4 regions of the Azotosporobacter soli genome follow, and region 1 is predicted to be linked to each of the others. Evidence: riboswitches for the same ligand, from Rfam matches in the RefSeq annotation. Region 1 holds a riboswitch; each other region holds the start of a gene.

What was found. Region 1 has a riboswitch for cyclic di-GMP ahead of QTL79_RS02445 (methyl-accepting chemotaxis protein). Riboswitches for the same ligand answer to the same signal wherever they lie in the genome.
Positions count from the first base shown of each region.
Region 2: linked by a shared signal. The riboswitch ahead of QTL79_RS10895 (GGDEF domain-containing response regulator) and the one ahead of QTL79_RS02445 (methyl-accepting chemotaxis protein) in region 1 are both predicted to bind cyclic di-GMP.
Region 3: linked by a shared signal. The riboswitch ahead of QTL79_RS13165 (caspase family protein) and the one ahead of QTL79_RS02445 (methyl-accepting chemotaxis protein) in region 1 are both predicted to bind cyclic di-GMP.
Region 4: linked by a shared signal. The riboswitch ahead of QTL79_RS05435 (hypothetical protein) and the one ahead of QTL79_RS02445 (methyl-accepting chemotaxis protein) in region 1 are both predicted to bind cyclic di-GMP.

Region 1 covers NZ_JAUAOA010000002.1:87,635-95,515, forward strand. The annotation lists gene QTL79_RS02425 (sigma-54 interaction domain-containing protein) at 1-842, opposite strand, end outside; gene QTL79_RS02430 (site-2 protease family protein) at 1,003-1,893, opposite strand; gene QTL79_RS02435 (bile acid:sodium symporter family protein) at 2,086-3,036, opposite strand; gene QTL79_RS02440 (RraA family protein) at 3,126-4,118, opposite strand; gene QTL79_RS02445 (methyl-accepting chemotaxis protein) at 4,162-6,129, opposite strand; cyclic di-GMP riboswitch class I at 6,204-6,289, opposite strand; gene QTL79_RS02450 (phosphatase PAP2 family protein) at 6,677-7,564, shown strand; gene QTL79_RS02455 (deoxyribodipyrimidine photo-lyase) at 7,618-7,881, shown strand, end outside.
Region 2 covers NZ_JAUAOA010000011.1:9,644-17,524, forward strand. The annotation lists gene QTL79_RS10870 (hypothetical protein) at 147-314, shown strand; gene QTL79_RS10875 (ion transporter) at 348-1,259, shown strand; gene QTL79_RS10880 (AAA domain-containing protein) at 1,380-4,112, shown strand; gene QTL79_RS10885 (abortive infection system antitoxin AbiGi family protein) at 4,381-5,196, shown strand; gene QTL79_RS10890 (hypothetical protein) at 5,405-5,575, shown strand; cyclic di-GMP riboswitch class II at 5,906-5,989, shown strand; gene QTL79_RS10895 (GGDEF domain-containing response regulator) at 6,086-7,348, shown strand; gene QTL79_RS10900 (hypothetical protein) at 7,508-7,687, shown strand.
Region 3 covers NZ_JAUAOA010000016.1:62,758-70,638, forward strand. The annotation lists gene QTL79_RS13155 (ABC transporter ATP-binding protein) at 1-694, shown strand, start outside; gene QTL79_RS13160 (hypothetical protein) at 719-1,825, shown strand; cyclic di-GMP riboswitch class I at 2,236-2,328, shown strand; cyclic di-GMP riboswitch class I at 2,453-2,545, shown strand; gene QTL79_RS13165 (caspase family protein) at 2,671-4,869, shown strand; gene QTL79_RS13170 (right-handed parallel beta-helix repeat-containing protein) at 5,133-6,248, shown strand; gene QTL79_RS13175 (glycosyl hydrolase family 28-related protein) at 6,322-7,446, shown strand; gene QTL79_RS13180 (hypothetical protein) at 7,459-7,635, shown strand; gene QTL79_RS13185 (methyl-accepting chemotaxis protein) at 7,687-7,881, opposite strand, start outside.
Region 4 covers NZ_JAUAOA010000003.1:348,732-356,612, reverse strand. The annotation lists gene QTL79_RS05465 (S41 family peptidase) at 1-1,022, shown strand, start outside; gene QTL79_RS05460 (C-GCAxxG-C-C family (seleno)protein) at 1,172-1,597, shown strand; gene QTL79_RS05455 (slipin family protein) at 1,714-2,613, shown strand; gene QTL79_RS05450 (zinc-ribbon domain containing protein) at 2,802-3,104, shown strand; gene QTL79_RS05445 (DMSO/selenate family reductase complex A subunit) at 3,503-5,734, shown strand; gene QTL79_RS05440 (hypothetical protein) at 5,853-6,089, shown strand; cyclic di-GMP riboswitch class I at 6,320-6,403, shown strand; gene QTL79_RS05435 (hypothetical protein) at 6,601-7,314, shown strand; gene QTL79_RS05430 (HD-GYP domain-containing protein) at 7,475-7,881, shown strand, end outside.

The DNA of each region.
Region 1 (7,881 bases):
TTATATTCTATGATTTCATCTTTCATTTCCAGTTGTCTGATCGCATTCATAATCACAGACGGCATCGTCGCTCCGTTTTTCACGCAACCGTTCGCTTCCTCTATATCGAGCATGCGAGCCAGGCTGTTATTGTAGAGGCTGACGTCTCCCGCAGCGTTAAGCAGCAAAACGCCTTCCTGCGACAAATTAATAACCGTACTAAGTTCCGTATTCTTGGCAACGATCTCTTTATATTGTTTCTTTATTCCGCCGTCCAAAACAACAATGCTGTCGCAGTATTGCAGCAACCGTCGACTAACTTCTTCTTCCGTAATCGCCAGCTTATTGATGATTTCAATGAATGTCGCAACATCAATATAACGGTGCCCCATATCAATAACGTGTTCAATAGCATCCGGAACACGGTGCGCAGCGCCGGGCGTTACGGCAAAGTTAATATCTTTGTATTCCTTCTCCTCTTCGTAAGGAACGAATTTCACATGATTTACGCCTAACTTATATAACAACGCTACCATTTCGAACGTGGTTTCCAGACAATCGTTAACGACCAATACTTTGCTCTCCGTCGGAATAGCGAGCAATTTAAAAACTTCACTCTCACGCGTCGTTCTTTGTACGACGACAATAGGCTGCGCAGCGGAAATATGTTTTTTTATTTCCAGCGCCTTATCATTCAGCATCACTAGGACAAGATCATCCTCAAGAATGTCATCCGAATGCAATTCGGCAAAAGCATAGACATTGATCTCGATATACCCCGCAAACACGCTTTCAAGATTGCTTTTTAAAAACGCGCCTAACGGCGAATTTTTTTTATTAGTTACCACAGCAATGCTTCTCATTTTTCTTACACAACCTCCCCGTCGCGCCAAGCATCCTCGATCGTTTCCTTGTCGAACCCTTTCGTTTTTTACTGATATACTTATCGATCCGTATTGCGCCCATACAAAATTAAAAACTGACCCCTCCATAAAAAAGGAGGGGCACAAATAAAATAGCGTCTTACCTTACGCCAAGCAATTCATGAACCGCAAAAGAATAATAGGCCGATAATCCCAAGACGAGAAAATAAGCCAATCCCATTTTGAAACGAAAGGCAGCATCGGTTGCATAATAGGGATTGTTTCTGTCTTTCCACGTTTTCCACGCCTTTTGTATCGCCAAGAGCGAAATCAAAATCGCAATCGGATTGAAATACCACAGCGACAAGCCTGCTATCACAGGGATTCCGACCAGCCACATATACGGCGAAACCGCGGTCACGATGCGTCCGCCGTCGAGCGGATGCGCCGGGATCATATTGAAGACCGTGATAAAAAAGCCAAAATAGGCGACCGCATAAAGAAGCGGCGACTGCAAGAGCAGACCGATGCCATAGCAAAGAAACGCGCCAACTAAGCCGAGTACCGGCCCGCCAATGCCCACGATCGCTTCCGTTTTCGCATCCTGCGGTTCCTGTTTCATCTTGATGAAAGCGCCGACAAACGGTATAAATACCGGCAAGCCCGTTTCAAGGCCCAGCCGCCGCGACGCGATCAAGTGCCCGAGCTCATGCACGAAGAGCAGCACAACAATGCCGACCGCATACCACCAGCCGAACATGAACGCATACGCGGCAATCATGACAAGCATCGAAAAGCCGGTCGTAAAAAACTTGCCCAGCTTCAAAAAGACAAACGCCCATTTCAAAAGCGCCACGACCTTGCTGAATTTAAAAATAACGGCCAACGCGCCTGCGCCAAGCCATTTCCACTTCGAGCTCTTTTTCTTCGGCTCTTCTTCCGGCTCCGCTGCGTCTAAAGCTTCCTCTACGCCTTCCTGACGTTCGTTTCCTTCGAGCGGAAGAAGCTCTGCCGCCTGCTTTTCTTCTTGTTTTTCATTATTAATGGTCACGTAAAGACTCCTTTCCCAAACAGACCTGCCATCGAGTTTGCAGTTTTTCGCCTTCTGCAATCCGCTGCGGATCGATCACCGTAATTATACATCAAGATCGCTTTCGATGCGAAGCATGAAAAATAGCTAAAGCCTCCCGATCGATTCGTCGGAAGGCTTTTTATCGTAGCAGACTAATGACTCTGCAGATCTTTAACTGATGTTCTCGCTAAGCGGCTGCACTCGTTTGCCTCTATTCTTTCTTTCAGCAAGATATTTGAAGATATTCGGAATCACCGCGGCGCTTGGCTGCTGGAAGATCATCCCCAAAATAATCGGCACCGCTACCGCCGGCGGAAAATACGTGACCGCAATGACAAGTCCGCAGCTGATATTGCGCATGCCGACGCTATAAATCATCGCCATTTTCACATCCTGCGGGCATTTGGTTATGCATAAGGAACCGATATAGCCAAGAACATAGCCCGCTATCACCATCGCCAACACTACGCCCATTAATTTTATGGTTTCCAATGACCAGTTAAAATCCGGCGCGACCAACGAGGCATTTAACACCATGATCGTAAACAAGGCCAGCTTCGAACTGAAACCGCCCGCGCCACGGGAAAACTTGGCGGTTTTACCGTCGCTCCAGTCATAAAGCAGCATCCCTAGGATGCTGGGAATGGTCACCATCAAAAGCAGCTGTACAACAAGTGAAATATAATGGATCGCCACCGACTGTCCCACCACGATCTGATAATAAGCGGGCAACAGCACCGGGACAATCAGAGTATCCAGCGTAACCGCCACGAGCGTGATTTGTATGTTTCCCTTGGCGATGGCTGTCCAGATGATCGACGTAACGCCAACCGGAATCGCCGCTCCCACCAAGAGGCCCAGCTGTATTTGCGGCGAGTCCGCATAGAACAAACTGCCTAAAAGCCAAGCGGTCAATGGCGTAACCAGATGAATTAGCAGCAAGGCCCAAAGCGGAATCCACGGTTTTGCCAGCACCTTGAAAAAGCTCTTCAGACTGGTACCAAGCGAGGTAACGAACGTCATATAAGCAAACAAGGCAACAAGCAGAAAGCGGACGATGCCGCTATCCGGCACCTTTAAAATATATCCGGTCACAAGTGCCGTTAATACCACTACGAACATCCTTTTCCCCAGCCAATCGTTTATTGCAGCAATCTCGACTCGCAAAATTCAAACTCACTCCCCTCACGCCCCATTCCCTTCCGCTCCACTCACTGCGCCAATTCGAGCCACAAATAAGCAGAAACCACATCCTCCAACGTCCCGCGTAACTCCGCCGACAAATCCACGAAGTCGCAACCGAAGTAATGCTTCTGCCGCCAAATCACTCTTGCCTCGACATGCATCTCGCCTAACTGCTTCGGCAGATGCAAGCGAAAGAGCGAATTAAGCTCCAACTCCGCTTCTGATTGCAGCAGTATTCCCAGCGCACTGATATTAATCGCCGTAGCTTCGATTGGCTGTTCTGCTTCTTTTAGCAAAATTTCCACAGGCTCGTTGATCGCAACGCGGGGGAAATTCCGCTTTTCCTTTTCAACTACCGCACCCCGGTTTGCCAGATCGCGTTCCACCCAAGTGCGATCCCAGGACAGATTGGCGATCTCCTGCATGACCTGGCTTTCCGCACGCGATTTACTGCGCGACTTTTCCAGTAATTCTTCTGCATCGCGCGGATTAATGACGACAATACCATCTTCGTCGCCAACGATGATATCTCCTGGCTGAACCACCACGCCGCCGCAGGCAACGGCAACATTGATCTCACCCGGACCGTCCTTATAAGGACCGGCCGGAGTCACCCCTGCGGCATAGATCGGCAAGGCCATTTTTTTCAGCGCGCCGAGATCACGGATCGCGCCGTCAATGATCAGACCGCCGATCCCTCTTTGCTTCGCCCACAACGCCATGAGTTCTCCCATAATGGCATTCGAGAGGTCGCCCTGGGCATCCACGACCAGAATATCGCCCGCTTTGGCAAGATCAAGCGCTCGATGCAACATCAGATTATCGCCCGGACGCACCTTGACCGTGAAAGCCGGGCCTAGCAGCGGCACATCATTGATCGGGCGAATTTTGGCATCCATACAAGACGTCCGGTTCATATTATCGGCTATATTCGCTACCGGGATTCCTGAAAAGCCTTCGATCAGAGCTTGGTGCGGCCGACTAATGTTTGGAAAAATACGCAAACCTACATTTGACATCTTTCATCCTCCCATTTCTTATTGCTGCCTTTGCAAAACTGCTTTAAATCTTGAACTTGGACACGATATCATGCAAATGTCCTGCCATTTGAGAAAGTCCGTTACTGGAAGAAGCGATTTCCTGGATCGATGCCGTTTGTTCTTCGGTAGCGGAGGATACCAGCTGCGCTTGCCCGGTGACATTTTTGCTGATTGCCGTAATTTCCTTTACCGAAGAGACGATTTGCTGGCTGCCGCTGGCCATCTGTTCAATGGCCGCGGAAATATCGCGAATTTGATCGGATACCTCTGTGATCAGCGCGGCAATCTCGTTAAACGACCGGCCCGCCGCCTGCGCAACTTCGCTGCCTTTCTTCACTTCACTCGTACCTTCGCCCATTGCCGTTACCGCCCGATTCGTATCCTGCTGAATATCGCCAATTAAAGCCGTAATCTCTTTCGCAGCATTTTGCGACTGCTCCGCAAGTTTTCGAACCTCTTCCGCTACCACCGCAAAACCGCGTCCCTGTTCTCCGGCGCGGGCTGCTTCAATCGCAGCGTTCAGCGCTAGCAGATTGGTTTGTCCGGCTATGCCCGCGATCGTATCAATGATCTGTCCGATCTCTTTCGAACGCTCACCAAGCTTAGCCACTACATTGGCTGAATGCGTCACCGACATCTCAATGCTCGCCATCTGGCTTGTAACTTTTCGGACAATCTCTCCGCCTTCTAGTGCGGTATTGGACGTTTTCTCCGCCGCTGCGGAAGCATGAGAAGTATTGGCGGCAATTTGCTGCAGTCCCGCCGACATTTGTTCCACGATCTGCATCGTACTGTCTACTGCCTCGACTTGCTCTGACGTTCCTTTCGCCACATCGGCGATTGCCGTCACCACTTGATCGGCAGCCTGCGACAATTGCTCCGTACTTGCCGTAAGTTCTTCGGACGATGCGTTTACGGTCTCGCTCGCCTCCTGCACCTTGCTGATGATGTCCCTGAAGTTCCCGATCGCGCCGGACAGGGATCGCGCCAGCCTTCCTATTTCATCCTGCGCCGTCGAGGCAATGTTTACCGACAAATCGCCTTCGCCAATCTTTGCGACTTGCGCGGCAATTTCCTCGATCGGCTTTAGCAGGCGGATAAGGAAGAACCAGGCCACGACTCCGACAATGACGAGCGCCGTCAAGAGCGCAAGGAACATACTGATCAGACTCGCATAGAATTCACTTTTGATGTCCTTCATCGGTATGCTGACCAGAACCAGCCACTTTGTATTCTTGACCGGTATCGCCAACGCCAGCGAATCCCTTCCCTCAAAGTCCAGATAAGAAATTCCTTTTCCCGCATTGTCCAGCAAGGAGCGCAGCACATCGTCGGGCACCTTCTTCTGCTCTTTGATCACTTCCTGCTTCGTATGCGCTAATAACGTTCCGTCTTGCGCAACGATGGACGCCGTTCCATTTTCGCCGACTTTTACCTGCGCCAGGAAGTTTTGCAACGTTTCAAGCGAGATCGACTGCGCAACAAAGCCTGCCATTTTCCCGTCCTCCGTCTTGACGGGCTGCGTGACAACCACCGACGGCATTCCGGTTACCCGGTTCAGCAGCACCTCACTGACCTGCATCTTCTGTTCCTTCATTGTGTCTTTGAAGAAATCCCGGTCAGCCACACTGCCGCCTATGCCTTTTGCATCATACGGCGCTGCTGCAAAGCGCACGCCCTGTGAATTGATAAAGACCAAACGGTCGACGCCCCATGTCGCGGCAAAATATGTATTCATCTTCGCTTGGATGCGGGAAAAATCACCCGACTTAAGATCCGCATCTTCCGCATAGAATTTTCCGCTTCTTGAAAAAGAGGAGAACAATTCGCCGACCCCATCTGCCGCCTGCGTAGCCTGCCCTTTCATATTCGCCTGCGTATTGGCCAGCGTTTTTCCATAGAGTACGTACAAGCCGGATCCGCTGACGATGAGCCCGGTTATGAGAAGGGAAAGTAACAACAACGTAACTGTCTTTGCTTTAATCGACATAGTCTTATCTCCTTCATTTTTAAAAGTAAACAATAAAAACTCCGACAGATGCCCGAGTTTCCAATACCTTTTTCAAGGGAAACCTGGCAATCATAGACCGACCGTCCTTAGACCCATAGCTTTGCGTCCTTACCTTTCAGTAAGTTTGCCCAATATATAGTTTTACTCTTCCTTCCTGCCAGAAGTTAATGCAACGTCATCGCCGCCTATGTAATGACAATATCATACTTATGCCAACAAGAAATTATGATATTATTAACGTTTCGTTAAAGGCTCCCTTAAGCACATGAACCGTTCGTCAAAAGCCTGCTGTGACATCCTCAACTTCAACAGTACAACGAAACACGCACCGCTTCGCGTGCGACCCGGTTGCATTTATTACGCTGTAAACGAAAAACGAGATCAGCGGCTTTTCCATTGATCTCGTTTTTCTTGCCTTGAAATATGGTAAGAGGGTTTCACTCGAACGAGTGGAATAAACGTTTATGTATACTTTTATTGCCAATCATTGGCCATTACGCTCCAGTTCAAAGCGCAGGAGGCAAAAATGAATGATCTGATCTCCTATGGTCTCGACGTCACCTTATTTATCCAGCAGTTTCGCACTCCGTTGCTGGATATTTTTTTTAAAACAGCTACCCTGCTAGGCGAAGAGGGTTTTTATCTGTTGGCGCTGCCTCTCATCTTCTGGTGTCTCGATTTTCGCCTCGGCATACGACTGACTTGCCTGGTACTGATCTCGCATTATTTTAACATTACCATCAAAGACTGGGTGCAGGAACCGCGGCCGTTTTATTTTCTTCCGGAGGTAAAGCTTGTTCATGCCGACGGCTACAGCTTTCCCAGCAACCATGCACAGACCGGGCTGGTATTTTGGCTCGCGCTGGCCCATCTGACGCAAAAGCGCTATCTATGGTTTTCCGGCGTGTTTCTGGTTTTGCTTATCGGCTTTTCGCGCATCTATCTGGGCGTGCATTTCATCGGCGACGTATTGGCCGGCTGGCTGCTCGGCGCGCTGCTCCTATTCGCCTTTGCCAAACTGGAACCGTTTATCCTTTCCCGTTTAGCAACCTTTTCCTTTCCACTGCGTTTCTTTCTCGCCATAACCGTCCCGCTGCTTTTATTGGCCGTCCATCCCGGCAAGGAAAGCATCTCGGTTGCGGCTGCGTTCTCCGGACTGTGGCTCGGTTTGCTCGTGCAACAGCGCTGCCTTCCTGCAAGTTGCACGCTGCCTGAAAGTAATTACCGACAACTGTTCCTGCGAATACTTATTGGCACACTTGTTCTTTTAGCGCTTTGGCTCGGCCTTACGAGCGCATTTCCTAAAGAAGGCGCGGATTATTATTTTTTCTTCCGCTATATCCGCTATTTTCTGGCTACTCTTTGGATTACGCTCGGTGCACCCTGGCTTTTTTACCGTATTGTATCGCGCTAATGTGAGGACTTTTCCCGAGCGCCGAATTTCTTTATGAAAGGCGGAATTTGATCATGCATCCACTGCGTATGCACCACTACAAAGCAAGTCCAAACGGAGCCGGTCCCGTCGTTTATTGGATGAGCCGCGACCAACGCGCGCTTGACAACTGGGCGCTGCTGGCAGCGCAGGAACTGGCGCTCGTAAGCGGCACCCCTCTCTATGTCGTCTTCTGCCTCGACGCCTCGTTTGCCGACGCGCCCTTACGTCACTTCGACTTCATGCTGCGCGGCCTGGAAGAAACAGCCGCAACGCTTCTTGCTCACAATATTCCTTTT
Region 2 (7,881 bases), on a different contig from region 1:
CTAGTGTTTATGCGCGTAGCGAGGTTTTTGTTCCCTGTTAACTCATGGCTCTTCCCAAGCCGTGGGTCGAGGGTTCGAATCCCTTTGCCCGCTCCAGGAAAATGCAGACGTGACAAGAGTCGCGTCTTTTTTATTAGGAGAGAGAAATGAGCAGACAACGACAAATTGCAAAGAAAGCCCAGAGCAAGAAACCGCAGGCGACCGACGAACCGCGTTCCTTCAAACAGACGATCGACGAGATGGAACCGATGCCGCTCTGGGCAAAGATCGTCGTCGTAATCTTGCTGGCGGGGCTGGCGTATAAGTTTTATTGAGAACGGGAAAAGACATGGCGCAGGGGTGCGGCCATGTCTTTTCTGTTTAGCGAAACGCAAAAAGGCGGAAAAAAGGAATCGGGTGGGAATGGGTGGAATGAAGAATTTAGGAGAATAAATCACTTAAAAAGATGTTTGATAGGAGACGAGACTAAATTGAATTCTTTTCTTTGTTTTCTTGAAAAATACCGCCTGCCGTATGATCTATTCATGGCTGCCTTAGCTTGTGTGATTATCACATCAATGTTTGCGCAAAACCGCATAGAACTAAGCGAACAGGAACTGTTGTTGCTTAAACGGGCGGACTTCGTTATCTTACTGATCTTCACAGTGGATTACATCGTTCGTCTGCTCCTTGCAAAAGGCAAGATTACCTTCGTTCGAGAAAATATCATCGACCTAATATCGATCATTCCGTTTGATATGATGTTCCAGGGCTTGCGTGCTGTACGTCTTTTACGTGTTCTTTATATGTTGCGTCTGTTTGTTTACACGACGCGCTTGTTCAAACGCATAACCGTCGTGATCAAAACGAATGACTTTCATCACATTATCTGGTTCACCGCATCAACGATATTTTTTGGCGCGGTTGCCATATCGTATATTGAAGACATGGCGATTGATGACGCGCTGTGGTGGTCGTTTGTAACCACCACCACAGTTGGTTATGGCGACATCGCGCCCCAGTCAGGAGCCGGACGTCTTGTCGCAGTTTGCTTGATGCTGATCGGCATCGGCTTTCTCAGCACCTTGACCGGCACGGTTGCCACCTATTTTTTATCTCAGACAAAGAAGACATACAAACATGAAGCGGTCCAAAATGCTATTGAACGACTGCACGATTTTAATTCACTCTCTGCTTCCGATCTACGAGAAATGAGCGCAGTTTTGATTGCCTTGAAAGAAAATGAAATGGAAGGGGAGGGTCAATATAAAAATAGGTAGGAGAGTTTAATAAAAAAGAGACGACTTCGATGTGTTTCCCAAGGAATAAAGCTAAAGCGAGCAAGATAATCGAACGACAGAAGCGTCCATTAACACTAACGAAAGGAACGATAAAGCAAATTGAATCTTGAAAAGCATCTAATACTTGTAAAGGGCGAGGATAAGACAGAATCGATAAGCCGTTGCGTATATGAGAAGGGTAAATGGAAGATTGAATTTGGCAAAGAAAAGACGTATTCCTATGGCTATCAGAACGTTCAGTGGTATAGAAATCCCAATTCACTCGATCCGACAACAAGTGTTGTGTTTCAAAGCAATCAAGCTTTGAAAGGGATTGAAAAATTATTCGTTTTTGAAAAGCATGTGAGAATTTTTTTCGAGACAGGATTGAAAAAAATATATGAGCGGCATGAAATAACGCTTGAGCAAAACATCATTAGCAATCCTAAAGCTGGCAATTGCTTGGAATACCTCAAACAACTGGCGAAGATTGTTGGTGTTGCCAACGGGGAAGAAAGCAGCTTTCTATATAAGCAGTATGAAAAAATAACCTGCGTAACTTCAAACAGCGTATTGGCGCAATACCTAAATCCTGCCGCAATGAACAGGCCCTCAGGTGGGAGAATGCCGATATTCCCCTTCGGTTTTAATTTAAGCCAGAAAACTGCGACAGAAAATGCCTTGAACGAACAAATTAGTGTCATTGAAGGGCCGCCTGGAACCGGGAAAACCCAGACCATCCTAAACATTATCGCCAATGCAGTTGTTAATGAAAAAACAGTTGCCGTTGTTTCCAACAACAATGCGGCAACTGCAAATGTTTTAGAGAAACTGGAAAAATACGGCGTGGCTTTTATAGCTGCATACCTAGGCAACAAAGAAAACAAAGAGAAATTTTTTGAAGGTCAACAACAGAACTATCCGGAGATGGCGACTTGGCTGATGGCTTCTCAAGAGTATGATGCCTTAGAAAAAGTGCTTGAGGCAAGTGGAAAAAACCTGATGAAGATGCTTGAAGTAAAAAACACGCTGGCCGCTTTAAAACAAGAACGATCAGCATTCGGTGTAGAAAAAGAATATTTTAATACCTATTTTAATGAAACAGGAGAAGAAATTTCAGCCTATCGTTCTTTATATAAGCACAAAGCAGACACTGTCATGGCGTTGTGGCTTGATTTTCAACAGCAGATAGAGAAAGATACGGTTATAAAGCTGAAATATAAACTGAAAAATTTGCTGCGGTACGGTATTTTAAGTTTTTCCTTTTATGATAATTCAAATGAAACGATTATCGCTTTTTTCCAGAAGTTATATTATGAACGTAAGATGGCGGAATTAAACGAAAAAATTCAGGCGCTAACGGGGCTTCTCGATAGCTATCGCTTTGACAAAGCGATAGAAGAATACACAATGAACTCAATGCGGTTGTTCAAAGCAAAATTAGCGGAACGATTCTCCAAGAATACGCAGCGAAAATTGTTTTCCAATGAATCGTTAGGGAAATATTTCGGCGCTTTCGTTAAAGAATACCCGGTTGTTTTGAGTACGACACATTCTTTACGAGGCTGTGCCTCTCCGAACTATCTGTTCGACTATTTGGTTATCGATGAAGCGTCGCAGGTGGATATTGTTTCAGGAGCGTTGGCCCTGTCGTGTGCAAAGAATGCCGTCATCGTTGGTGATGTAAAGCAATTGCCTAATGTCGTATCGGGTGAAATTTCCGAAGAAACGGATCGGATTTTTGAAAGATATGAAGTAGACCTTGCATACCAGTATTCTGCGAACAGCATGCTTTCATCAATTACGACGTTATTCAATACAGTTCCCAAAACATTATTAAGAGAGCATTATCGCTGTCATCCTAAAATCATTGGTTTTTGTAATCAAAAATTCTATAATAAGGAACTTATTGTGCTGACGGAAGAAAAGGCGCAGCAAAAACCGCTGATTGTGTACAAAACAGCAAAAGGAAATCATGCAAGGCACAATTATAATCAAAGACAAATTGATGTGATAATGGAAGAAGTCGTGCCGGATCAGATTGCAAACAATACAGACCAATCCGTGGGAATCATTTCACCGTATCGACTGCAAGCGGATAAACTTAATGAGGCTATTGGAAAACGGGACATTGAAGTGGATACGGTGCATAAGTATCAAGGACGCGAGAAGGATGTCATTATCCTTACAACCGTAGTAAATGAAATTAATGATTTCGTTGACAACCCCAATTTAATAAATGTAGCCGTTTCTCGCGCAGTGGATAAGCTGATTGTTGTTGTGTCAGACAATGAAAAAAATAGTAATTCTAATATTGGCGATCTAATAAGATACATTGAATACAATAATTTTGAGATTATTAACAGCAGCATCTACTCGGTGTTCGACTTGCTATATCATAGCTATTCTGAACGACTGCTTGCAATCAGGAAAAATAAAAAGAACGTGTCTGCCTATGAGTCAGAAAATCTAATGAATGTCATAATCGAAAAGGTTTTAAATTCGCCAGAATTCCGCGAACTCGACCATGTAATCCATCAGCCCTTAAAAATGCTTATCCGAGACCTGAACAAGCTTGATGACGCTGAGCGTAGATTTGTTATGAATGCTTTAACGCATACTGATTTTGTCATCTTTAACAAGTTGGACAAAAGCCCTGTATTGGTTGTTGAGGTCGATGGATATGCATTCCACGCCAATAATCCCAAACAGCTGAAGAGGGATAAAATGAAGGATACTATATTAGAGAAATACGGCATCCCGATTTTAAGAATCAAGACCAATGAAAGCGGCGAGGAAGGAAAGTTGCGCAACAAACTTATGCAGATTTTGAAGTTTAATGAAAAGCAGTAGGTTTGTAATATTCGCAAGCGTGAACATCGCATTGACAAATGAAAAAAGAATGGTTTCGACCGTTTCCTAAAGCATAAAGTTAAAGCAAGCAGGAAAATCGAACAACGGAGCCGTCCCATTGTTTCTGGAGCAAATGAGTTTTGGGTAGCAAAGAGCGCCGAGCGTAAAAGTTAGGCGCTTTATTTTGCATGTGCGAGAGAGGAATATCGGCACAGAGCGGGAACTTTTAAACAGTGGGAATGTAAACGGCGATAGGGGGAAGAGATATTTGCAACGGTATATATCGAAGGAACTGACTCATTTTGTAGGGCGTGGATTGCCGACAGAAGAGGATAAATACAATTTACTGGTGAAGATAATTCGCGGTGGCTGGCTAACATATCCTCCCCATGATAAGCAGGGGAAGCCACCGAAACTCACTTTTAAAAACGCCGTTCCTATTAATGAGAAGGCATCTGGAGAGGGAAAATCGTTTGAGAAAGAATTAAGATTAAGGCGAAATATAAAAGCCACGAGCTTTGAAGACAATAACTTGTATAACGCGAATATGGTTTGTTTTTGTGATATTCCGGTTGGCGACCTAGCGATACACATGAAAAAATATAGTGGATTTGGTCTTGCTTTCAATAAAGAACTGCTTGCGAAGAAAGGTGTAAGACCTGTGAATTACATTCCAATAGGGGCTAGAAATGTAGGAACAAGAGAACCCCTAGGGGGTTATTTAAATGAAATGGCGCGATTGGTGGAAAGTACAGCGGATCAATCTTCTTATCTAAGTAGAGCTGAAAGTGATTTTCCGGTCCAAGGAACAGAAATAAGTCTAGATCAAATAAAAGAAAACATTGAGAAAGGACGGCAACTGCTGCTATGGGAATGGTTTTCTTTTATCAAGTTTTTCGACGAATTACTGCCAGATGATGACGAGGGTAATTACTACTTTGAACGTGAGTGGCGTTCGCTGTATGATGTGGATTTTGCCTTTGCGGATATTAGGCGGATTATATTGCCAGAGGAATATGCAACCCGGTTTAGAGATGATCTTCCCGAGTACTGCGGGGAACTGGTTTTCAGCCATGTGCCGTAAACTATGCTGAGGACAAACAAGGAGACGGTTCCGCTGTTTCAAACGTTCTTTTCTCTTCCGTCTTATGAAAAATAATCTCGACCAATAAAAATGCGGCAAACGGAGAAAAATCGTCTGCCTCATTTTTTTGCGTCTTCGAAATCAGCGGCGTCCCTAATTCCCCGTCGTTGCGGTTTTTTCAGAACATGGAGTCCGAGGAAAGGCGGACATGGTTTGGCGGGCAAGAGCGTGGAGACGTACGACAGGGAGGTCGTACGCCGGTGGAGCAACAGGGAGGTTGCTTTCACCGGGAATGTCCGCGATCGCCGACCGCCAAGCCTTGGCCGATCCGACGGACGTGGTCGCTTCTGAAAAAATCGCGACGACGAAAGGGGCATAGCTGTCGATAGAGGGAGGCAAAATCAAGTTGGATTTGCCGAAGCAAGCAAAATCGGTTTTGGTTTAAGCAGCATCGTTTACGAAAACGGGCAGCAAGATTTCCAAGTATGGCACTCTTGCTGCTTTTTGCGTTGTGTGCGTAAAGATGAACGTGAGGAAGAATTTAGACTTTTTAGATTTTAAAAATTAAATAATATTGACGAAAAAAGCAAACCGAATATAATACAAGTACGCAATACACTTTTCTTAAAGCAGCTGTATGTTTTGCCTAAAAGGGTAATTAACGATTGCGGCAGTGTGCTTTGAAATCGCCAAGTTTTTTCTGTGAAAATTTTGATGCGGACGCGATGAATAACGATCTATATTTGGACACTTGGATCGTTAGGAGTAAATAGTGTAACCGGCCATACCATGACTAGTCATGGAGTGACCGGTTTTTTTATATTTGATGAAGTGTTTCACGGGATAACAGAATTTTATTTTCAAAGGATTAATGAAGGGGGAAGGTAACATGTTTTCGTTGCTGCATATCGATAATAATTTTTTTTACAAGGAAATTCTGCGTGATTTATCTGAACAGAATGATTTTCGATATTTCTCAGCCAAAACACCGCAAAAAGCATATGAGATTTTAGTTGCCCATGATATTGATCTTATTGTGACCGGACTGGAATTTAAAGGAGAAAATAAAGAACGCTTCATTTCCACGCTGATGCGCAAAAAAAGGGAGACGACACCGGTAATTGTTCTTTCGGCAATCAATGATATGAAGCTTAAAGCAGAGCTTTTCCAAAAGGGTATTTCCGATTATCTAACAAAAGATCACTTCATGGAGTATTTAATGACGCTGATCAAAAAAAATAAAGGGGGGGATGCGATTGCCGCAGAACTGCGAAACCTTTGGATTGCCGTTTTAGATGACAGTGTGATGCATCTGAATGGGATGCGCGCGTTTTTTGAACATAATGCGATGCCGCAGGTCGATTATTTTATAAATCCGGCTGCACTTTTGACGACAGCCAAGACATACAATATTTATTTAATTGATAACGTTTTGCCGGATATTTCAGGTGAAGAAGTGATTCGCGAAATTCGGAAACGGGATGAGTATGCGGTAATCATAGCGGTTTCATCGGTTAATAGTCATGCGGTTATTTCCAACATTTTAAGTAATGGTGCGGACGATTATATTGTAAAACCATTTTCGGAAAATCTTTTTATGGCGCGTCTTAAAGCAAATGTTCGAACCTATTCGTTAATGCAGCAGTTAAAAGAAAAAAACAGGCTTTTGGCTCAAGTGGCGCAAGAAGATGGTCTTACCGGTCTTTATAATCGTCGTGCAATAATGGAAAGGTTAAACAGGGAAATCGATTTTGCGACACGCAGTAAAGAACCGCTTACGGTGCTGATGTTTGATATTGATCGCTTTAAAATGATTAATGATACCTATGGGCATCATTTGGGCGACGAGGTGCTCAGACAGTTGGGGCAGTATTTGAAGAACGCGTTTCAGAAAAATGTCATTACGGGACGGTATGGCGGAGAAGAATTCATTTGCGTTTTTCCAGGGCTTGCGCTTTCTGGCGCGGTCGTTTACGCGGAACGTCTTCGACGCGAATGTGGCGAAATGCGTTTTAGTGAAGACGCTCTTTCCATTACTGTCAGCGGCGGGGTTGCGGCATATTCGGATGAAAACGCAGATGAATTTTTAAAACGGGTGGATGAGCTTTTATATAAGGCCAAAAAGAACGGGCGCAATCGAATGGAATACTAAAGCGATTCTTTTTTCGTTGCTCGTATGAAAAATAATGTCGATTAATAAAAGGAGGCAAACGGAGAAAAATCCGTCCGCCTCCTTTTTGCGTCTTCGGATGCAGCGGCGTTCCCTGACTCCCCGTCGTTGCGGTTTTTTCAGAACATGGAGTCACAAGGCATGGCGGACATGGTTTGGCGGGCAAGAACGCGGAGACGTACGACAGGGAGGTCGTACGCCGGCGGAGCAACACGGACGTTGCTTTCGCCGGGAATCTCCGCGAGCGCCGACCGCCAAGCCTTGGCCGGCCCGAAGGACGTTGTCGCTTCTGAAAAAATCGCGACGACGAAAGGGACGTAGCTGTCGATAGAGGGCAGCACAATCAAGTTTGATTTGCCGAGGTAATCAAAATTTTGTTTGATCGGCGGCGATCGGTATCAGCGAGTACAACAGTTGGCAGCAAGGATTCCAAGCGTGGAAACCCTGCTGCTTTTTACGTTGCGCAAGCGAGCGGAGAAGCAAGGTAACGGTTCGAAGCCACTGAAAACGATCTG
Region 3 (7,881 bases), on a different contig from region 1:
TCGCCCAGCCGTAACGGGAATTTGTGCGATGCTGCCATCTGGAACGACGACGGCTTTGGTGGGTGTGTCTGGTGCTGGAAAGAGCACTTTGGTCGACTTGCTAATCGGGTTATTGATACCGAAGCATGGCGTGGTATTGATTGATGGCAAGCCGTTGCAAGAAAACTTGAGAGCATGGCGAAACTCTATTGGTTACGTATCCCAGGATCCATTTTTAATCAATGCCAGCATCAGGGAAAATTTGAAATGGGCTTCTCCGGCAGCATCAGATGGCGAGGTGTGGGAAGCGTTAAGACTGGCTGCCGCCGACGGATTTGTAAGTGCGTTGCCGGAGGGATTGTCCACGGTTGTGGGGGATAGAGGCGTTAGGTTATCAGGTGGTGAACGTCAACGAATTGTTCTGGCCAGAGCGCTACTCCGAAAACCGGCTATTCTCATTTTGGACGAGGCGACCAGTGCATTGGATTCGGAAAATGAAAAAAGGATACAGCAGGCTATCGAGGGGCTGCAGGGGAAAATGACGATTGTCGTGATTGCGCATCGCATATCGACGATTCGAAATGCCGATCAAATCTTTGTTGTTGAACAGGGCAGGATCGTTGAACAAGGAAATTATCAGTCGCTAACGAAAGACGGTTCCAGTCGGTTCTATAGTTTGGCCAGCCTGTATAACGCCAGCAGTGATGTCGGTTAAATGGAAAATCGGAAGGAGAAAGGAATGAAAAAATCGGCTGTTGCATTGTTGTCTGTTTTATTGTTAACTCTGTATAGTACGCCGACTTCTCAAGCAGCTACGATTAATTATTATTATTCGGAGCATTGTGAAAACTGTAAGGCCTTCGCTCCCTATTGGGAAAAATTTGTTGCAGAAAAGAGCGGAGAACATCAGTTTGAGAAAAAACAGACCGATGCTTCGGTTGAAAATAAGAATGAACTGCTGAATCGTAATATGCAATATCGAGGCATTGCGCATACTGAAATTCCCGCTATTTTAGTAACCGACAATCAGGCGGGCGAAGACGTGTTGCTGATCGGTCTGGAGGAAATCAATCTGCTGCCGGAAATACTCGGTGAAAATGGGCGACTGATTCCTGGAATGGAGTCTCGAGAGCTGACGTCAGCCATTATTACCCGCAGCGGCAAAATGCCGACTTCGCTCTTTTATCCGTTTACCCTAGCCGCATTGGCTGATGCCAGTAATCCATGCGCATTGTTTGTGTTCATTGTTGCTACCAGCTATGCTACGGTTTTTTGCGGACGTGCCAAAGCGGTAGTTTATGCGGTGACCTTTTGCGCCACAATGTTCCTCGTTTATTTAGGGGCGGGGTTGGTTGGAAATAGGCTGATCAACATTATTTTTGGAGCATCTCCCTGGATCACTCTGATGCTTTCGCTGGGAATGCTACTGCTGGCGGTATTTCATCTCAGAACGGCCTTGTTTCCGCATCAGACCCGCTATAGCGAGCTACCGTACCGTTTGAAAGAATTGATCGTCAAGAATGCCAGCAAGTGCGTGTCATTCGGCGGCGCTATCGCATCCGGCGTATTGTGCGCATTGGTAGAAATGCCTTGCACTGGCGGGCCGTACATATTTGCGCTAAACATCATTTCTAAAATGCCGACTGCTAGTGCAGTGTTGTGCCTGTTGTATTATAATCTTATCTTCATTACGCCGCTACTTCTCTGTCTGATTATTTTGCTGGTTGCGCCGCAATATGTCGAACGATTAGATGTATGGAGAGTCGCTTACCGACGCTGGATGCATTTGCTGATGGGCCTTTTACTACTTGCGGCTGCGTTCCTGGGGATCATAAATTATGCATAGATTAATCAAGAAGAGGAAAGATAAAACCGATGGTTTGGAAGAGTGAAAAAGCAAAAAAGCAATGGCAAAGACGATTCTCATTCGAAAAGTGAATGCAGGGTCGTTTTTTCATTGTTGTTCCTTTGTACAAATTCAAGAAGGGCAGAGTAAAAATGAAGGCGCTATGAACGTTAAATGGATATTTGTTTTTGATGCGGCCTTGTTATGTCGGTAAATAACCGTGTAGAAGCAAGAGGACAGTTAGTTGGTGAAAGCATATAAGCTAAATAGGCGGCAAGAGAAGAGAAACCTAGGTCAAAGGACTAAAAAAAGACAACAATAAAACAGGAGTCTCGTCCTGTAAGTAAGGGAATACTACTTATTGTAAAAAAATGAGGAAGTGAATATGATGAAACTGAGACTAAGACAAGAGAATATATGGGCAAACCTATCGAAAGGTGGGGACGCAAAGCCATGGGTCTAAAGGCAATGAAAGTTACGCCAATGACTGCCAGGTTGCTTTTAAGAAATGACCGCGGTTTGCCCAAGTCAGCAGTGATTGCTATGCTTGGGCTTTTGCCTTTTTAGGAGGAGTCAACGCGGAGAGGGAGGCGATGTAGATGGCAGAAAAAACTAAGGCGACGAAAAAGAATATGTGGGCAAACTCATCGAAAGATGGGGACGCAAAGCCATGGGTCTAAAGGCAATGAAAGTTACGCCAATGACTGCCAGGTTGCTTTTAAGAAATGACCGCGGTTTGCCCAAGTCAGCAGTGATTGCTATGCTTGGGCTTTTGTATTTAAAAGACAAAGAAGGGAGCGTTTTTAGGGGTTGAAGCGTAGAAAAAGGAAAGGGAGGGCATGATCATGACGACAATTATAGGAACAGCAAAGAATGAAGTATTGACGGGGAGCAGCGGCGATGACTTGATAAAAGGAGGAGGCGGCGAAGATACTATTTATGGCGGTGATGGTAACGATAAAATTTATGTATATTTGCCGGGCGGCAAAGGCAGTACAGTATATGGCGGCAATGGCAACGAATATATCATCGGCCACGGCGTGCTGGATGGCGGAGCTGGAAACGACACGCTGATCGCTTACGGCGGTGATGCGACGCTATTGGGCGGTGTGGGGAATGATACCTATTCTTTAGGTCTGTGTGACAATGTGACGGTAACCGATACGGTGCCTGGCAGCGCTGGTCACGGAATCAATACCGCCGATTTCACATCATATGCTATGTCGATTGCAGATGTGGTGTTCAGCAGCTCCGGCAACAATTTGCGGCTTCAGCGCAAAGGCTGGACGCAAGCTACGACTTTTACCGACTGGTTTCTCGGTCCGCAATACCAGATCGAAATTTTCAAGTTTTCCGATGCCACCTACAGCGCTGCTCAGATTAACGGTGCCATGGTTAATAATTATGTCGGAACCAGTGGTGACGACCATTTGGTTAGCGGCATTGGTAATGATACTTTGGCGGGCGGGGACGGCAATGATATTCTGGACGGCGGAGCCGGCAATGACATTTTGGACAGTGGAACGGGCAATGATACCCTGTTTGGCGGGGCGGGCAACGATACGTTGTCTGGCGGCGATGGAAATGACAAACTGGATGGCGGGAGTGGGGATGACACGTTGCTGGGAGGGGCAGGAAACGATATGTTGTCTGGCGGAGATGGGAATGACCGATTGAACGGAGGTGCTGGTAACGACAATTTGCTAGGCGGATCGGGTGATGATTATCTGGATGGTGGAAGCGGCGTAAACTATTTGTCTGGCGGCGCCGGTAACGATACACTGGTCTATAATCCGGCAGATCTAGTGATTTCGGGCGGCGATGGCAATGACGCGTTAACAGCGGCAGGGCTGACGGCGGGGCTGAACGGATGGCAATTAGCGCCGTTCAAGGATATTGAAAACTTTATTGGCACCGCCTATAATGATGTCATTTATGGCGGTAGCCAGGCTGAAACGATCGACGGCGGAGCCGGCAACGACTTTTTGTATGCCGGCAGCGGCAACACAACATTGCTTGGCGGTGACGGCAACGACACCTTGGTCAGCGGCCTGGTGCCCGGCAGCGGCAATGTTACAATGGCCGGCGGAAACGGCAGTGACCAATACCGATTTGGCGGAACATGGGGGAATGACGTAATCGTCTTTGATATGGATAATGTCAATGACAAGATTGCTTTCGGCAACGGCATCACGTCAAAAAATCTCAAGGTGAGCCGTGATGGCCTAAATGTTGTGCTTGACGTTGCCGGTCACGGATCGATCACCATCCAGAATTGGGATACAGCCCAATTGGATAAAATACACTTCGCGGATGGAACGACGGGGTCAATTGCCAACTACCTAAGTATGGCCAGCGGCAGCTATGGTGGAGCGTTGTCGGATAACCATGCGTTGTTGATCGGTATCGCGCAATACGAGCCGAAGGCCTATAAGGAAAATATACCGGAGGTTAATGGCGATATTAGTACGATGCAGCAGGTGTTGAAAGCAGATCTGCTATGGAACAATACAAATACAACGTTGCTGCGAGATCTGCAGGCAACCAGCGTTTCTATTTTAACGGCGATGCAAACGGAGGCCGTACAAGCATCGGACGGGGACAATGTGCTGCTGTATTATTCTGGACACGGGGATAATAACGGGTTTGAAACGGCTGACGGCAGCAAAGTATACGAGAAACAAATTTATGATGCGACACTGCAAATTGGCGCAAAAATTGGATCGACAGGTCATGTTACGTTGATCGAAGATGCCTGTCATTCCGGCGAACTGGTGGATTATTTTAAGGCGCATAATCCGGGCAGTAAATATACGGTGATTAGCTCCTGTACGGCACTTGAGACGGCAAATGGAATGTTTACCAAATATCTGGGCTATGCGCTTGGCGGTGGGCTCGCAGATTTGAATCGAGATGGTTATATCACAACCGGCGAGCTGTCGGGCTATCTTAGCGGCGCATCCTATGACGGCTGCAGAGACAGCATGCATCCGCAAATGTATGACGGATCTAATGGTGGTTATTTGATTGGTAAAACTAAGTAGTATTGGGAGGGGAGAAATTGTTCAGAAAAGTTGTGTGTTGGTAGAAAGGCCGGTCTGTTTTGCGATGAGCAAATCGGAACGGCCTATTTTTATTTGAAATGCTTTGGTAAACTCTACGACATCCGAATGAATATAAGGGCATTGTAATAGAAATGACAAGCGGGCTGTAATCTTTGCAAGGTATAATAAAAATGGAAGAAATAGGATTAGGATGACTAGTTAAAAATAGAGAGTGAAAAATATGTGGGGGAGGGGCGAGGAAAATGAAATGTGAAAAGGTTTGGATTGTTGCGATATTGTTGCTTGGACTTTACGGTTGCGGTGCAGGTGTGTGTACCGCGAGGGCACAAGCAATGAACGTCGAATTAGGCACGTTTGGTGCGAAAGGCGATGGCATAGCTGATGATACGGCATCACTGCAAACTGCATTGAATTCATTGAAAAGTGGACAAGTTCTTCATATACCAGCTGGAACATACAAAGTTACTCAAATCATTGTACCGGCCAATGCAGCTATGCTTGGCGACGACGGAGCCATTATACTAGGCGGCGAAAATGGAGGAGGAATTTTCAATATTGCGTCTGACCATGTGACGATGACGAATCTAATTATTGACGGTGCAATGAAACGAAAGACGGCAGTAAAGAATGACAATGCAAATTACACAACACTTGAAAAATGTGAAATAAGAAATACTATGGGCGATATGACAATGGGATCCTGGGCTATATTGGTAAAAGGCGGCAGTAATATATCAATTGCGAATTGTAGTTTTCACGATATTAGTGGACCAGAAAACGGAATTGGAGGCGATAACATTGGCGCGAATCGAGCTGTTTTTGCCTGGAATGTAAAGTCGATGTCAATTCTTAATTCCATTTTTACAAAAATAAGCGGCTTTGAAGATGGAGACGGTATACACATTACAGGTGACAATGGCTGGATTTCGGACGTAACTATACAAGGATGTACTTTCAGCGATTTTTACAAGCGAGCTGTTAAAGTGCAAGCTTCTGGCGTGAAAATTATTAACAATACGATGACTGCAAATCCGGCAACGGCTAATTCACCAGAGCATAAGCAATTTCAGGCGGCAATATCGATCTTTGCAAAGAATACACGTGTGGAAGGCAATAAGATCACACTGTATCATTCGTTTCAAGGTATTGGAGTAGAAGGAATAGACTGTAAAATTATTGGTAATACGATTGTCGTAGACAAGACAGGAAGCAATTACAATACGGCTGGGATTTACGTATCAGCCGCTGGAAGCGGAGCTACGATTACCGGAAATACGGTGAAAAATATACCTGCGCCGAATGGGATAGATTTTAGAAGCGCGACTAACGTTAACGCCACAAACAATATAGTGCAATAGTAGGAAGACTTACTTTACTCGTGTTATGGCGTTAAATGTCAAAAAGATGATGCTGGAAAAGGAGCGTACAGCTATGATGCAACATGGAAAGATAACATGGTTAGTGATAATGATGCTGATATTGCTGGGCGGTCTGCAACAAGGGAAAGTTTTTGCCCAAGCGGGTGAGGGCAATATGGTCGAGCTTACAACTTTTGGCGTTAAAAGGGATGGCGTCACTGATGATACGGCAGCACTTCAGGCGGCATTGAAGTCGCTGAAGAGTGGACAAACGCTTCACATACCGGTTGGAACCTATAAAATTAGTACAATTAACATGCCTGCAGGTGTGACGCTTGTTGGCGATGTGGGAACGGTTATCAAAGGCGGCGGTGGCGGTGCAGAAATCATTAATATTTCAACTGATCATGTAACCTTAAAAAATTTGATTATTGACGGAGATATGAAGCGAAAAACTGCAGTAAAGAATGACAATGCAAATTACACTACGCTTGAAAAATGTGAAATACGAAATACAAGCGGCGACACAACGATGGGATCCTGGGCTGTTTGGTTGAAAGGAGGCAGCAATATAGCGATTAAAAATTGCCAAATCCACGATGTTAGTGGACCGAAAAATGGGAAAAATGGCGATAATATTGGAGCGAACCGTGCTGTAGTTGCTTGGAACGTAAAAAAAGTATCAATTCTTAATTGCGTTTTTTCAAAAGTAAGTGGATTTGAAGATGGAGATTGCATACAAATTACGGGTGATAGCAATTGGATTTCAGATGCGACGATACAAGAATGCACATTTAGTGACTTTTACAAGCGTGCAGTTAAAGTCCAAGTCTCTGGAGTGAAGGTCATTAATAATACAATGGTGGCAAATCAGACAGCGAACAATTCGGCTACTGGTAAGCAGTTTCAGGCGGCCATATCGGTTTTGGCTAAGAATACACTTGTTCAAGGCAATATGATTACGTTGTACCATTCCACGCAAGGTATTGGCGTGGAAGGCGCTAATTGTAAGATTATTGGTAATACAGTTATTGTCGATAAAACGGGCAGCAATTATAGTACGGCAGGAATTTATTTGTCGTCAGATGGCAGTGGCGGTATAATCAAAAATAATATAGTTAAAAACATACCTGCGCCCAATGGGATTGATTTTAGAACGGCGAAAAACGTTATTTCAATAAACAACATCATAAAGTAGGGAGGTTAGTCAATGATATTAATAAAAAAAGATGATAGTGGAACGTTTACTAATTGCTTTATTGGAGAAGAATATCAGATAGAGAATTTTAAGTTTTGTAGCTGTGCATATCAAAAACGTATGAATCGAATTAAGAATGATAAAGAGAGCGATTTTGTCGGTTGCCAGATAAGTTACAAACGCGTTTAACGAGAAGGAGCACCATCGCTTTTCACTAGAAAAGAGAGGTGCTCTTTGTGTTTAGACGCGGAAATGTTTAATGGCTTGCTGTAGTTCAGCAGACATCGTATGCATCTGTTGACAAAGATGCGAAATATCTTGGATAGATGCTGATTGCTCTTCTGTTGCGGCGGAAACGGTTTCTGTCTGCTGCGCCGTCAGTTGGCCAATGGAGTCGATTTCTCGAACGGCTTGAATGACCTCCTGACTAATCGC
Region 4 (7,881 bases), on a different contig from region 1:
GCGTGGCCAAGGCGGTTTTCATCGGCGACGCGTCAATGGAGAAGATGCTGAACGGTGCGACGAAAGGCGCAGTCGGAGCGCTTGGCGATCCGCACACGCTGTACCTGGATGAGAAAGCATATAAGGAATTGATGATGGGTACCACCGGCTCGTTTGGCGGAACCGGCATCGTGATCGGCATTAAGGATAAGGTGCTGACGGTTGTCGCGCCGATCGAGGGAACGCCCGGCGAAGCGGCCGGCGTACTCGGCGGCGATCAGATTTTGAAAATTGACGGCGTGGATACTGCCGACCTGTCTCTCGATGAAGCGGTGAACCGGATCCGCGGACCGAAAGGAACGCTGGTCACGCTGACCATTTATCGTAAAGGGGAGGCGGTCAAAGAGTATCCGATCACGCGTGCGACGATTCAGGTCAAATCGGTCAGCGGTAAAATGCTGGACGGCGGCATCGGCTATCTGCGCATCAGCATGTTCAGCGAGCGTACCGATGCCGAATTGACGGCCAAGTTGAAAGAGTTGGAAGAACAGGGCATGAAATATACGATTCTCGACTTGCGCAACAATCCGGGCGGGTTACTCGAAGAGGGAGTGAAAGTTGCCGAGCATTTTGTGCCGCAAGGCCCGGTTGTTTCGGTGGTGACGAAAGACGGTACGCGCACGACGTATACTTCCAATCTGAAAAAAGCGCCGCATCCGCTGGCGGTCTTAGTCAATGGCGGCAGCGCGAGCGCTTCGGAGATTGTCGCAGGTGCGATCCAGGATGCGAAGGTGGGGACGTTGGTCGGCGTCAAGACATATGGCAAAGGCTCGGTGCAAAAAGTGATTCCTCTCGATAAGGAGACCGCAGTCAAAATCACGATTGCAAAATATCTGACGCCGAATGAGCGTTCCATTAACGGAATTGGCCTTGAACCGGACGTGAAGGTCGAACTGCCGGAGCGTTCGGCGGAGAGCAAGGAACCGGTTCAGGACACGCAACTCGATGCGGCGATTCAGCTGCTGAAGAATACGGAAGAATAAATGTTGCCCAATGCTGCTTCCTCGCAAGAGGAAGCAGCATTTTAAAATGTAGGCGCTTTGCAATTAGTCTGTCAGGTTGCCGCTATTTTCATGCACGACCGCGTCGACTAGGCTAAAAGAGAAAGAAAAAAGAAGCGGGAGGGAATAAAATGGAAGAATGGATTGCGGACAGAGTGAGACAATATTATTGGCGGGAAGAGCGCAACTGTGCGATAACCAGTCTGCTTGTTTTGGCGGAAAGATACAACATAGCGCTTGACGAACAGGTGCTGCAGGGCGCAATCGCGCTCAACGGTGCGGGACGCTTTGGCGCGCAATGCGGCTTAGTGGAAGGGCCGTTGGTTTTTATGGGGATATACGGCAGCCGGCTTGGACTCGGCAAAGAGGAAATCATTGGCGTTTGCCGCGCTTTTTCGCAGCGGGTCGAAGAGTCTTTTGGCAGTCTGCTATGTCGTGAACTTCGACCAGCCGGATTTAAAGCTGACAATCCGCCGCATCTTTGCGAAGCATTGACTTGCCGGATCATTGCGCTGGCGCTCGAAAGCGCGGCGGAGTTGAAATTGAATGAAATGTAAAAATGTGGTAGAATAAAACTAGCGAAGTTGCCGCAAAACAGTCGTGTCAGCGGCTTGGACTAGGAACGGTTTTTCAGCTGCCGGCAGTCTGAATGCAACAGAAGGAGATGTTGGACATGCGAATGTTTTCGCTCTTGATCTTTCTGGTGATTTTAGGAGTTGGCATGGGACTGGCACAGCTTTTCTACGGTGTGACGGCCAATGCGGAAAGTTTTGCCATCGCCGGCGTTGCCTTTTTACTTGCCGCTTTGGCGGCCAGTTCGATTCAGGTCGCCGATCAGTGGGAGCGCGTCATTGTTTTGCGGCTGGGCCGCTTTCACTCTCTGCGCGGACCGGGCTTGTTTTTCATCATTCCTTTTATCGATGTGATGCCGTACTGGATCGATATCCGCGTGATTTCCGCCAGTTTCAATGCGGAAAAGACGCTGACGAAGGATACGGTTCCGGTCGATGTCGATGCGGTGTTGTTCTGGCAGGTCGTCGATCCGCAAAAAGCGGCATTGGATGTAGCCGATTATCGCAGTGCGATCAGTTGGGCGTCGCAGACGGCGCTTAGGGATGTAATCGGCAAGACGATGCTGTCTAACATGCTGGAAGGGCGCGAACAAATCAGCAATGAGCTGCAGCGGATTATCGACGCACGGACCGAACCCTGGGGCATTCATGTCATTTCTGTCGAGATCAAGGATGTAAGAATCCCGCCGGCGCTTGAAGACGCGATGTCGATGCAGGCGCAGGCGGAACGCGAACGGCAGGCTCGGGTCATCTTGGGCGATTCGGAACGTCAGGTGGCGGAAAAATTTGCCGAAGCGGCCAGAACGTATGCCAACGATCCGGTGGCGCTTCATTTACGGGCGATGAACATGCTCTATGAAGGGCTCAAGGATAATGCGACGATCGTGATCGTGCCGAGTTCGGCGGTGGAAACGATGCAGCTCGGCAACATGGCCGGAATGACCGCGCTGAGCATGGGGATCGCAAATGAGATGGCAATTAAAACGAAAGAAAAAATATAAGAAGAAAGTAGCGTTGTTTTACGAAAAATACTTTACTTTTGCTTCTGGGTAAGGTATATTAAAGAAGCCCTCAACAATAGGCTACGCGAAAATGTCATTAGTCCTTCTCAAACATTGTTAGAGAAAGCCCAATGAATACTTTCCAATAACTATAACTGGGGTAACAATTTTGAGGAGGCTATTATCACATGAATCAAGACAAAACTTTAACCTGCCGCGATTGCAACGCCGAGTTCGTATTCACCGCTTCGGAGCAAGATTTCTTTGCTCAAAAAGGTTTCACCAATGAGCCGGGTCGTTGCCCTGAGTGCCGTGCAGCACGCAAGCAACAAAACAACGGTGGTGGCCGCAGTGGTGGTTTCCAACAACGCGAAATGCATGACGCAGTTTGCGCAGCTTGCGGAATCGACACCCAAGTTCCTTTCCGTCCGAGCAACGATCGTCCGGTATATTGCCGCGATTGCTTCAGCAAAAACAACCCGCGTTACTAGGAGTTGTATCACCCTCGCGTATGCGAGGGTGTTTTTTTATTTACGGAGTCTGCTGAAACAGTACCAGCTACGTTGTTGCACCTGCGGTTGCTGGCTTGCGTACCTTTAGTACGCGGCGCGGCACAGCCCTCGGTGCGCCTAGTATCTGGCACTGTTTGAGCAGACTCATGCCGTGTATAAAAAGGTGTGTTCTCATCTAGGCAAGGTATATAATTGACAAGCCACAAGCCACAAGCCACAAGCCACAAGCCACAAGCCACAAGCCACAAGCCACAAGCCACAAGCCACAAGCCACAAGCCACAAGCCACAAGCCACAAGCCACAAGCCACAAGCCACAAGCCACAAGCCGCATCTTATGGTATACTGGTAGCAAAATAAACGTGACAGGAGGCGCATGATGGCGGAAGAACGCGTGGTATTGATGACCTGCGGGCATAATTGCGGCGGGCGTTGCGTCATGCAGGCGCACGTCAAGGATGGCCGATTGGTAAAGATAACGCCGGATGCGGGCGGCGAGGGACGTGAGACGCTTAAAGGCTGCATGCGCGGCTTGATGTATCTGGACCGACTCTACCATCCGGACCGTCTGAAGCAGCCGTTGAAACGGATCGGTAAACGAGGCGAAGGAAAGTTCACGCCGATTTCCTGGCCGGAAGCAATCGCTGAGATCGCCGCGCAGCTAAAGCGAATCACAGAGCGCTATGGACCGGAAGCGCGCTATATAAATTATGCGACCGGCATTGCCGGCAGTCTGTCGGAACGTGAATTTTTCCGCCGTTTACTCTCTATATACGGCGGCGGATACCTTGATTTTTACAACTCTTACAGCACGGCCTGCACGATGACCGCGACGCCATATACGTACGGCACTGCGGATACCGGCAGCTCGCGTGACAACTGGCTGCATGCAAAACTCATTCTTTTGTGGGGTCATAATCCACTGGAAACGGTGTTCGGCACGAATACATTTCAGTATCTGAAGGCGGCGAAAGAGCGCGGCGCGCGCATCGTGGTCATCGACCCGCGTTATTCCGATACGGCTGCTGCACTGGCAGACGAGTGGATTGCGCTGCGCCCGACGACCGATAATGCTGTAATGGCCGCGATGATGCAGGTCATGATCAGCGAAGACTTGTATGATCGGGCCTTTGTCGAGCGTTTCTGCCTTGGCTTTGATGAAACGCAAATGCCGCCCGGCATTGCGCCGGAGCAGTCCTTGCGAGGTTATTTGTTTGGCGCTGCGGATGGCATTGTCAAAACGCCGGAATGGGCGGCAGCGATCAGCGGCGTATCGGCAGAGACAATTCGGCGTTTAGCCAGAGAATATGCGACGCGCAAGCCGGCCGCGCTGCTGCAGGGCTGGGGACCGCAGCGCCATGCCAACGGCGAGCAGGCGGTGCGTGGCGCAACGGTATTGGCCGCGCTGACCGGAAATGTCGGCATTCTTGGCGGCTGGGCTTCCGGTTACGGCGGTTATTCTTTGCTTAAACTGGCGGGGATTCCATATGAGAATCCGGTGAAGACGTCGATTTCCGTATATACCTGGCCACAGGCAATTGAAGACGGGGATCGTATGACGGCGGCCGATGGTGTGAAAGGCGCGGAGCGCCTGAAAGTCGGCATCAAATTCCTTGCCAGCCTGGCGGGGAACTGTCTAATCAATCAGCATTCCGATATCACGGCCACCAGCCGCCTTCTGGCGGATGAGACAAAGTGCGAATTTATCTTGGTCAGCGAAGAATTCATGACGTCAAGCGCCAAGTTTGCCGACATTGTCCTGCCGAGCACGAATTTTTTGGAACGCTTGGATCTTTTTCAGCCCTGGGGTTATGCCGAATATGCCATTTTTCAAAATAAAGTGGTAGAAGCCGAATTTGAAAGACGCACCGGTTATGATTGGATGGTTGAGCTAGCCGCGACGCTCGGCGTGGAGGCTGCGTTCAGTCAGGGACGGAGTTATGAGGAATGGGCGCGTTACATCGTCGAGGAAACGCGCAAGCGGGAAAACGATTTTCCCTCCTACGAATCGTTCGCGGAGCAAGGTTTATATTGCAAGCCGCGGGAAGCGCCTTATATCGCCTTTCAAAAGCAAATCGAAGCGCCGCAGGAATATCCGTTTCCCACGCCGTCCGGCAAGATTGAAATCTTTTCCCCGCGCTTATATGCGCTAGGGCGTCCGGAGGATATACCGGCGGTGCCGAAATATGTGGCAAGCTGGGAAGGACCGGATGATCCTTTGACGCGAGAGTATCCGCTGCAGCTGATCGGCTGGCATGCGAAAGGGCGTACGCATTCGATTTTCGGTAATTCCGCGCGACTTGAAAAACTGCAGCCGCATTGCCTTTGGATGCATCCGGAGGATGCAAAGAGGCGAAAACTGAAGGACGGCGAACGCGTTCGCGTCTTCAATCAACGCGGCACGCTCGAAATTGCGCTTACGATCACGGAGCGAATTATGCAAGGCGTCGTCGCGATGCCGCAGGGAGCCTGGCATCGTCCGGATGCCAAAGGCGTCGATCAGGGGGCTTGCATCAACACGCTGACGAAGTATCAGCCGACGCCGCTCGCGAAAGGCAATCCGCAGCATACCAATTTGGTGCAGGTCTGCCGAATTCAGGAGGAGGCTTGAATTTTTCCCGTTTTTACAAACTCTTTACGAGACAAAGCACTCGTTTCGTGATACCATGAGAGTGGTCAGCCGCCGTCAAAGAGTGACGGCAAGTAAGACCATAGAAGGAGTGTGTAGTATGTGCGACGACAAAGAACTTGAAATGACGGACGAAATACCGGTATTATTCTCGGATGATATGGATCTCTTGGAGGATACGCTGGCGGACATCGTATTGGCCATGGGGCTGCCCGAACAGCAAACCGCCGCCGTCCTGCGGCTCATCAACGATGCGATCGATACTCATCACGGCAACGTGTTAGATACGTTTGAATCGACGTTGGATGAAGAAGAGGAAGAAGAAGTAAACGAATAAGACGTCGAAAACGGCCTGCCGCTCAAACGTAGCTTTGAGGGTAGGCCGTTTTTATCTTGTGCATAAGCGAGTATTTGTTAAAAATGTAACAAATACCTTAAAGGTTTTTTAAGTTTAAAAAGCGATAAAAAGGACAAAGGTTTGCCGAAAAGAGACTTTTGTCCTATAAATGTAATTGACTGAGCTGGTAAGGGGTGGTATTATACAAATGAATTTAAAAAAGTTTACTAGCAAAGAAAAGGCAAACCCGATGAAAATCGGAGACGCAAAGCCATGGATCTAAGGGCAGTGCCTATGATCGCCAGGCCGCCGATTTCCATGTTGCATGGAAGAGTAGCGCAGGCGGCAGCCTGTGTTTTTTTATTAGGGCATCAAGATCCAAAGTGCTGACAATCCGTATGGTTTTAGACATACACGGGCCGATGATTGGAAATGAGGAGAGAAACGGCATTTTTGCCATGATGACAGTCTTGTGTAAGTAAATAACGCCATGGAAAGGGATGTTGGGAACATGGATGTGACGGTGTGTGAAAAAGAGAAAACGCAACAGACCATTGATTTATTTTGTCGGCAAAGTCGAATTCCTTCCTTTGGGGTCAAACGAATCTTTCACAGCAAGAATGTGCGCCTGGTGTCGGCGTTGGCCGATGTCAGGGATGAGTTTGATGAGATTCATCTGGAAGGGATGATCCATATTGCCGAGTCAAAGAGCGGCGCGCCGGTCGTGCGTAGAAAAGTGCATGGCATTGTTGCGCAAATGCTTGAGAAGCGCTTTGGCTATGATGTAAAAGATGTTTTTATAAAAATGGTTAAAAAGGAAAGCGGCTATAAACTGTATTGCGTGACTCGCTTCAAAGAAGCGTTTTCCACGGCGCGTTCCAACGGGCAGGCGCAAAGCGAAGATGCGCTGGCCAGCGGCTTTGCACGGCAAATGAAAGAATTGCTGGGGCGCGGACCGAAATGGTGCCGTGTGGTGGCGTTCGAAGAGAAGCTTCTTTTGTTTGAAATCGAAGGCTTCTTTTCTTTGGGTGAACAACAGCGTTTTGCGGAAGAGAATGCCTGCAGTTGCGGTTGTCTGGTGGAACGCTTGGCCCGGCAGAATTTACGTCAGATCATAACGTCGCTCATGTCGGATTATGAAGTGGCTGCCTATATACCGGTCTGGGATATCGTCAACAATAAGGCGGTCGTTATCGTGACGACATTGAAACCGATTCCATTTTGAAAAAGAATAAAAGTTCATAACGTTTCAGGCAGAATAGACAATGGTTTCGACTGGTTGTTGTATAGCCGATAATTTACTCCGTAAAACGGGGGGATTATCGGTTTTTTTAGTTAAAGGGAGCAAAATGGGGAGAGCTTGAAGAATAAGGGAGAGGTATGATTTGCGGGAAGAAAGTGTAGCGAGGATTTTAGGCGAGCTAAGAGAAAACTTTGAAAGCCATGGGGGCATGATGAAGGAAACGATGGGGCGCAGCATGAAAGGGATGTTTGCTGCGCCGCCATTGCCGATGCTTGAAGAATTAAAGGAAAAAAACGTTGAGACGCTGGAACATTCGCTTAGGGTGAGCCGCTTTGCGATCGGGATCGGCAGGGAAATGGGCTTGAATGAGACGACAATGACCCAGCTTGGTTGGGGCGGTTTGCTGCATGATGTCGGCAAGCTTTCGGTCGCACAGCAGATTCTGACGAAGGCAGAGCGTTTGGATGCAGAGGAATTCGGGGAAATGAAACGTCATACCATAATGGGCTATGAGCTATTGAATAGCGGCGAATACCCAAATGAGATCAG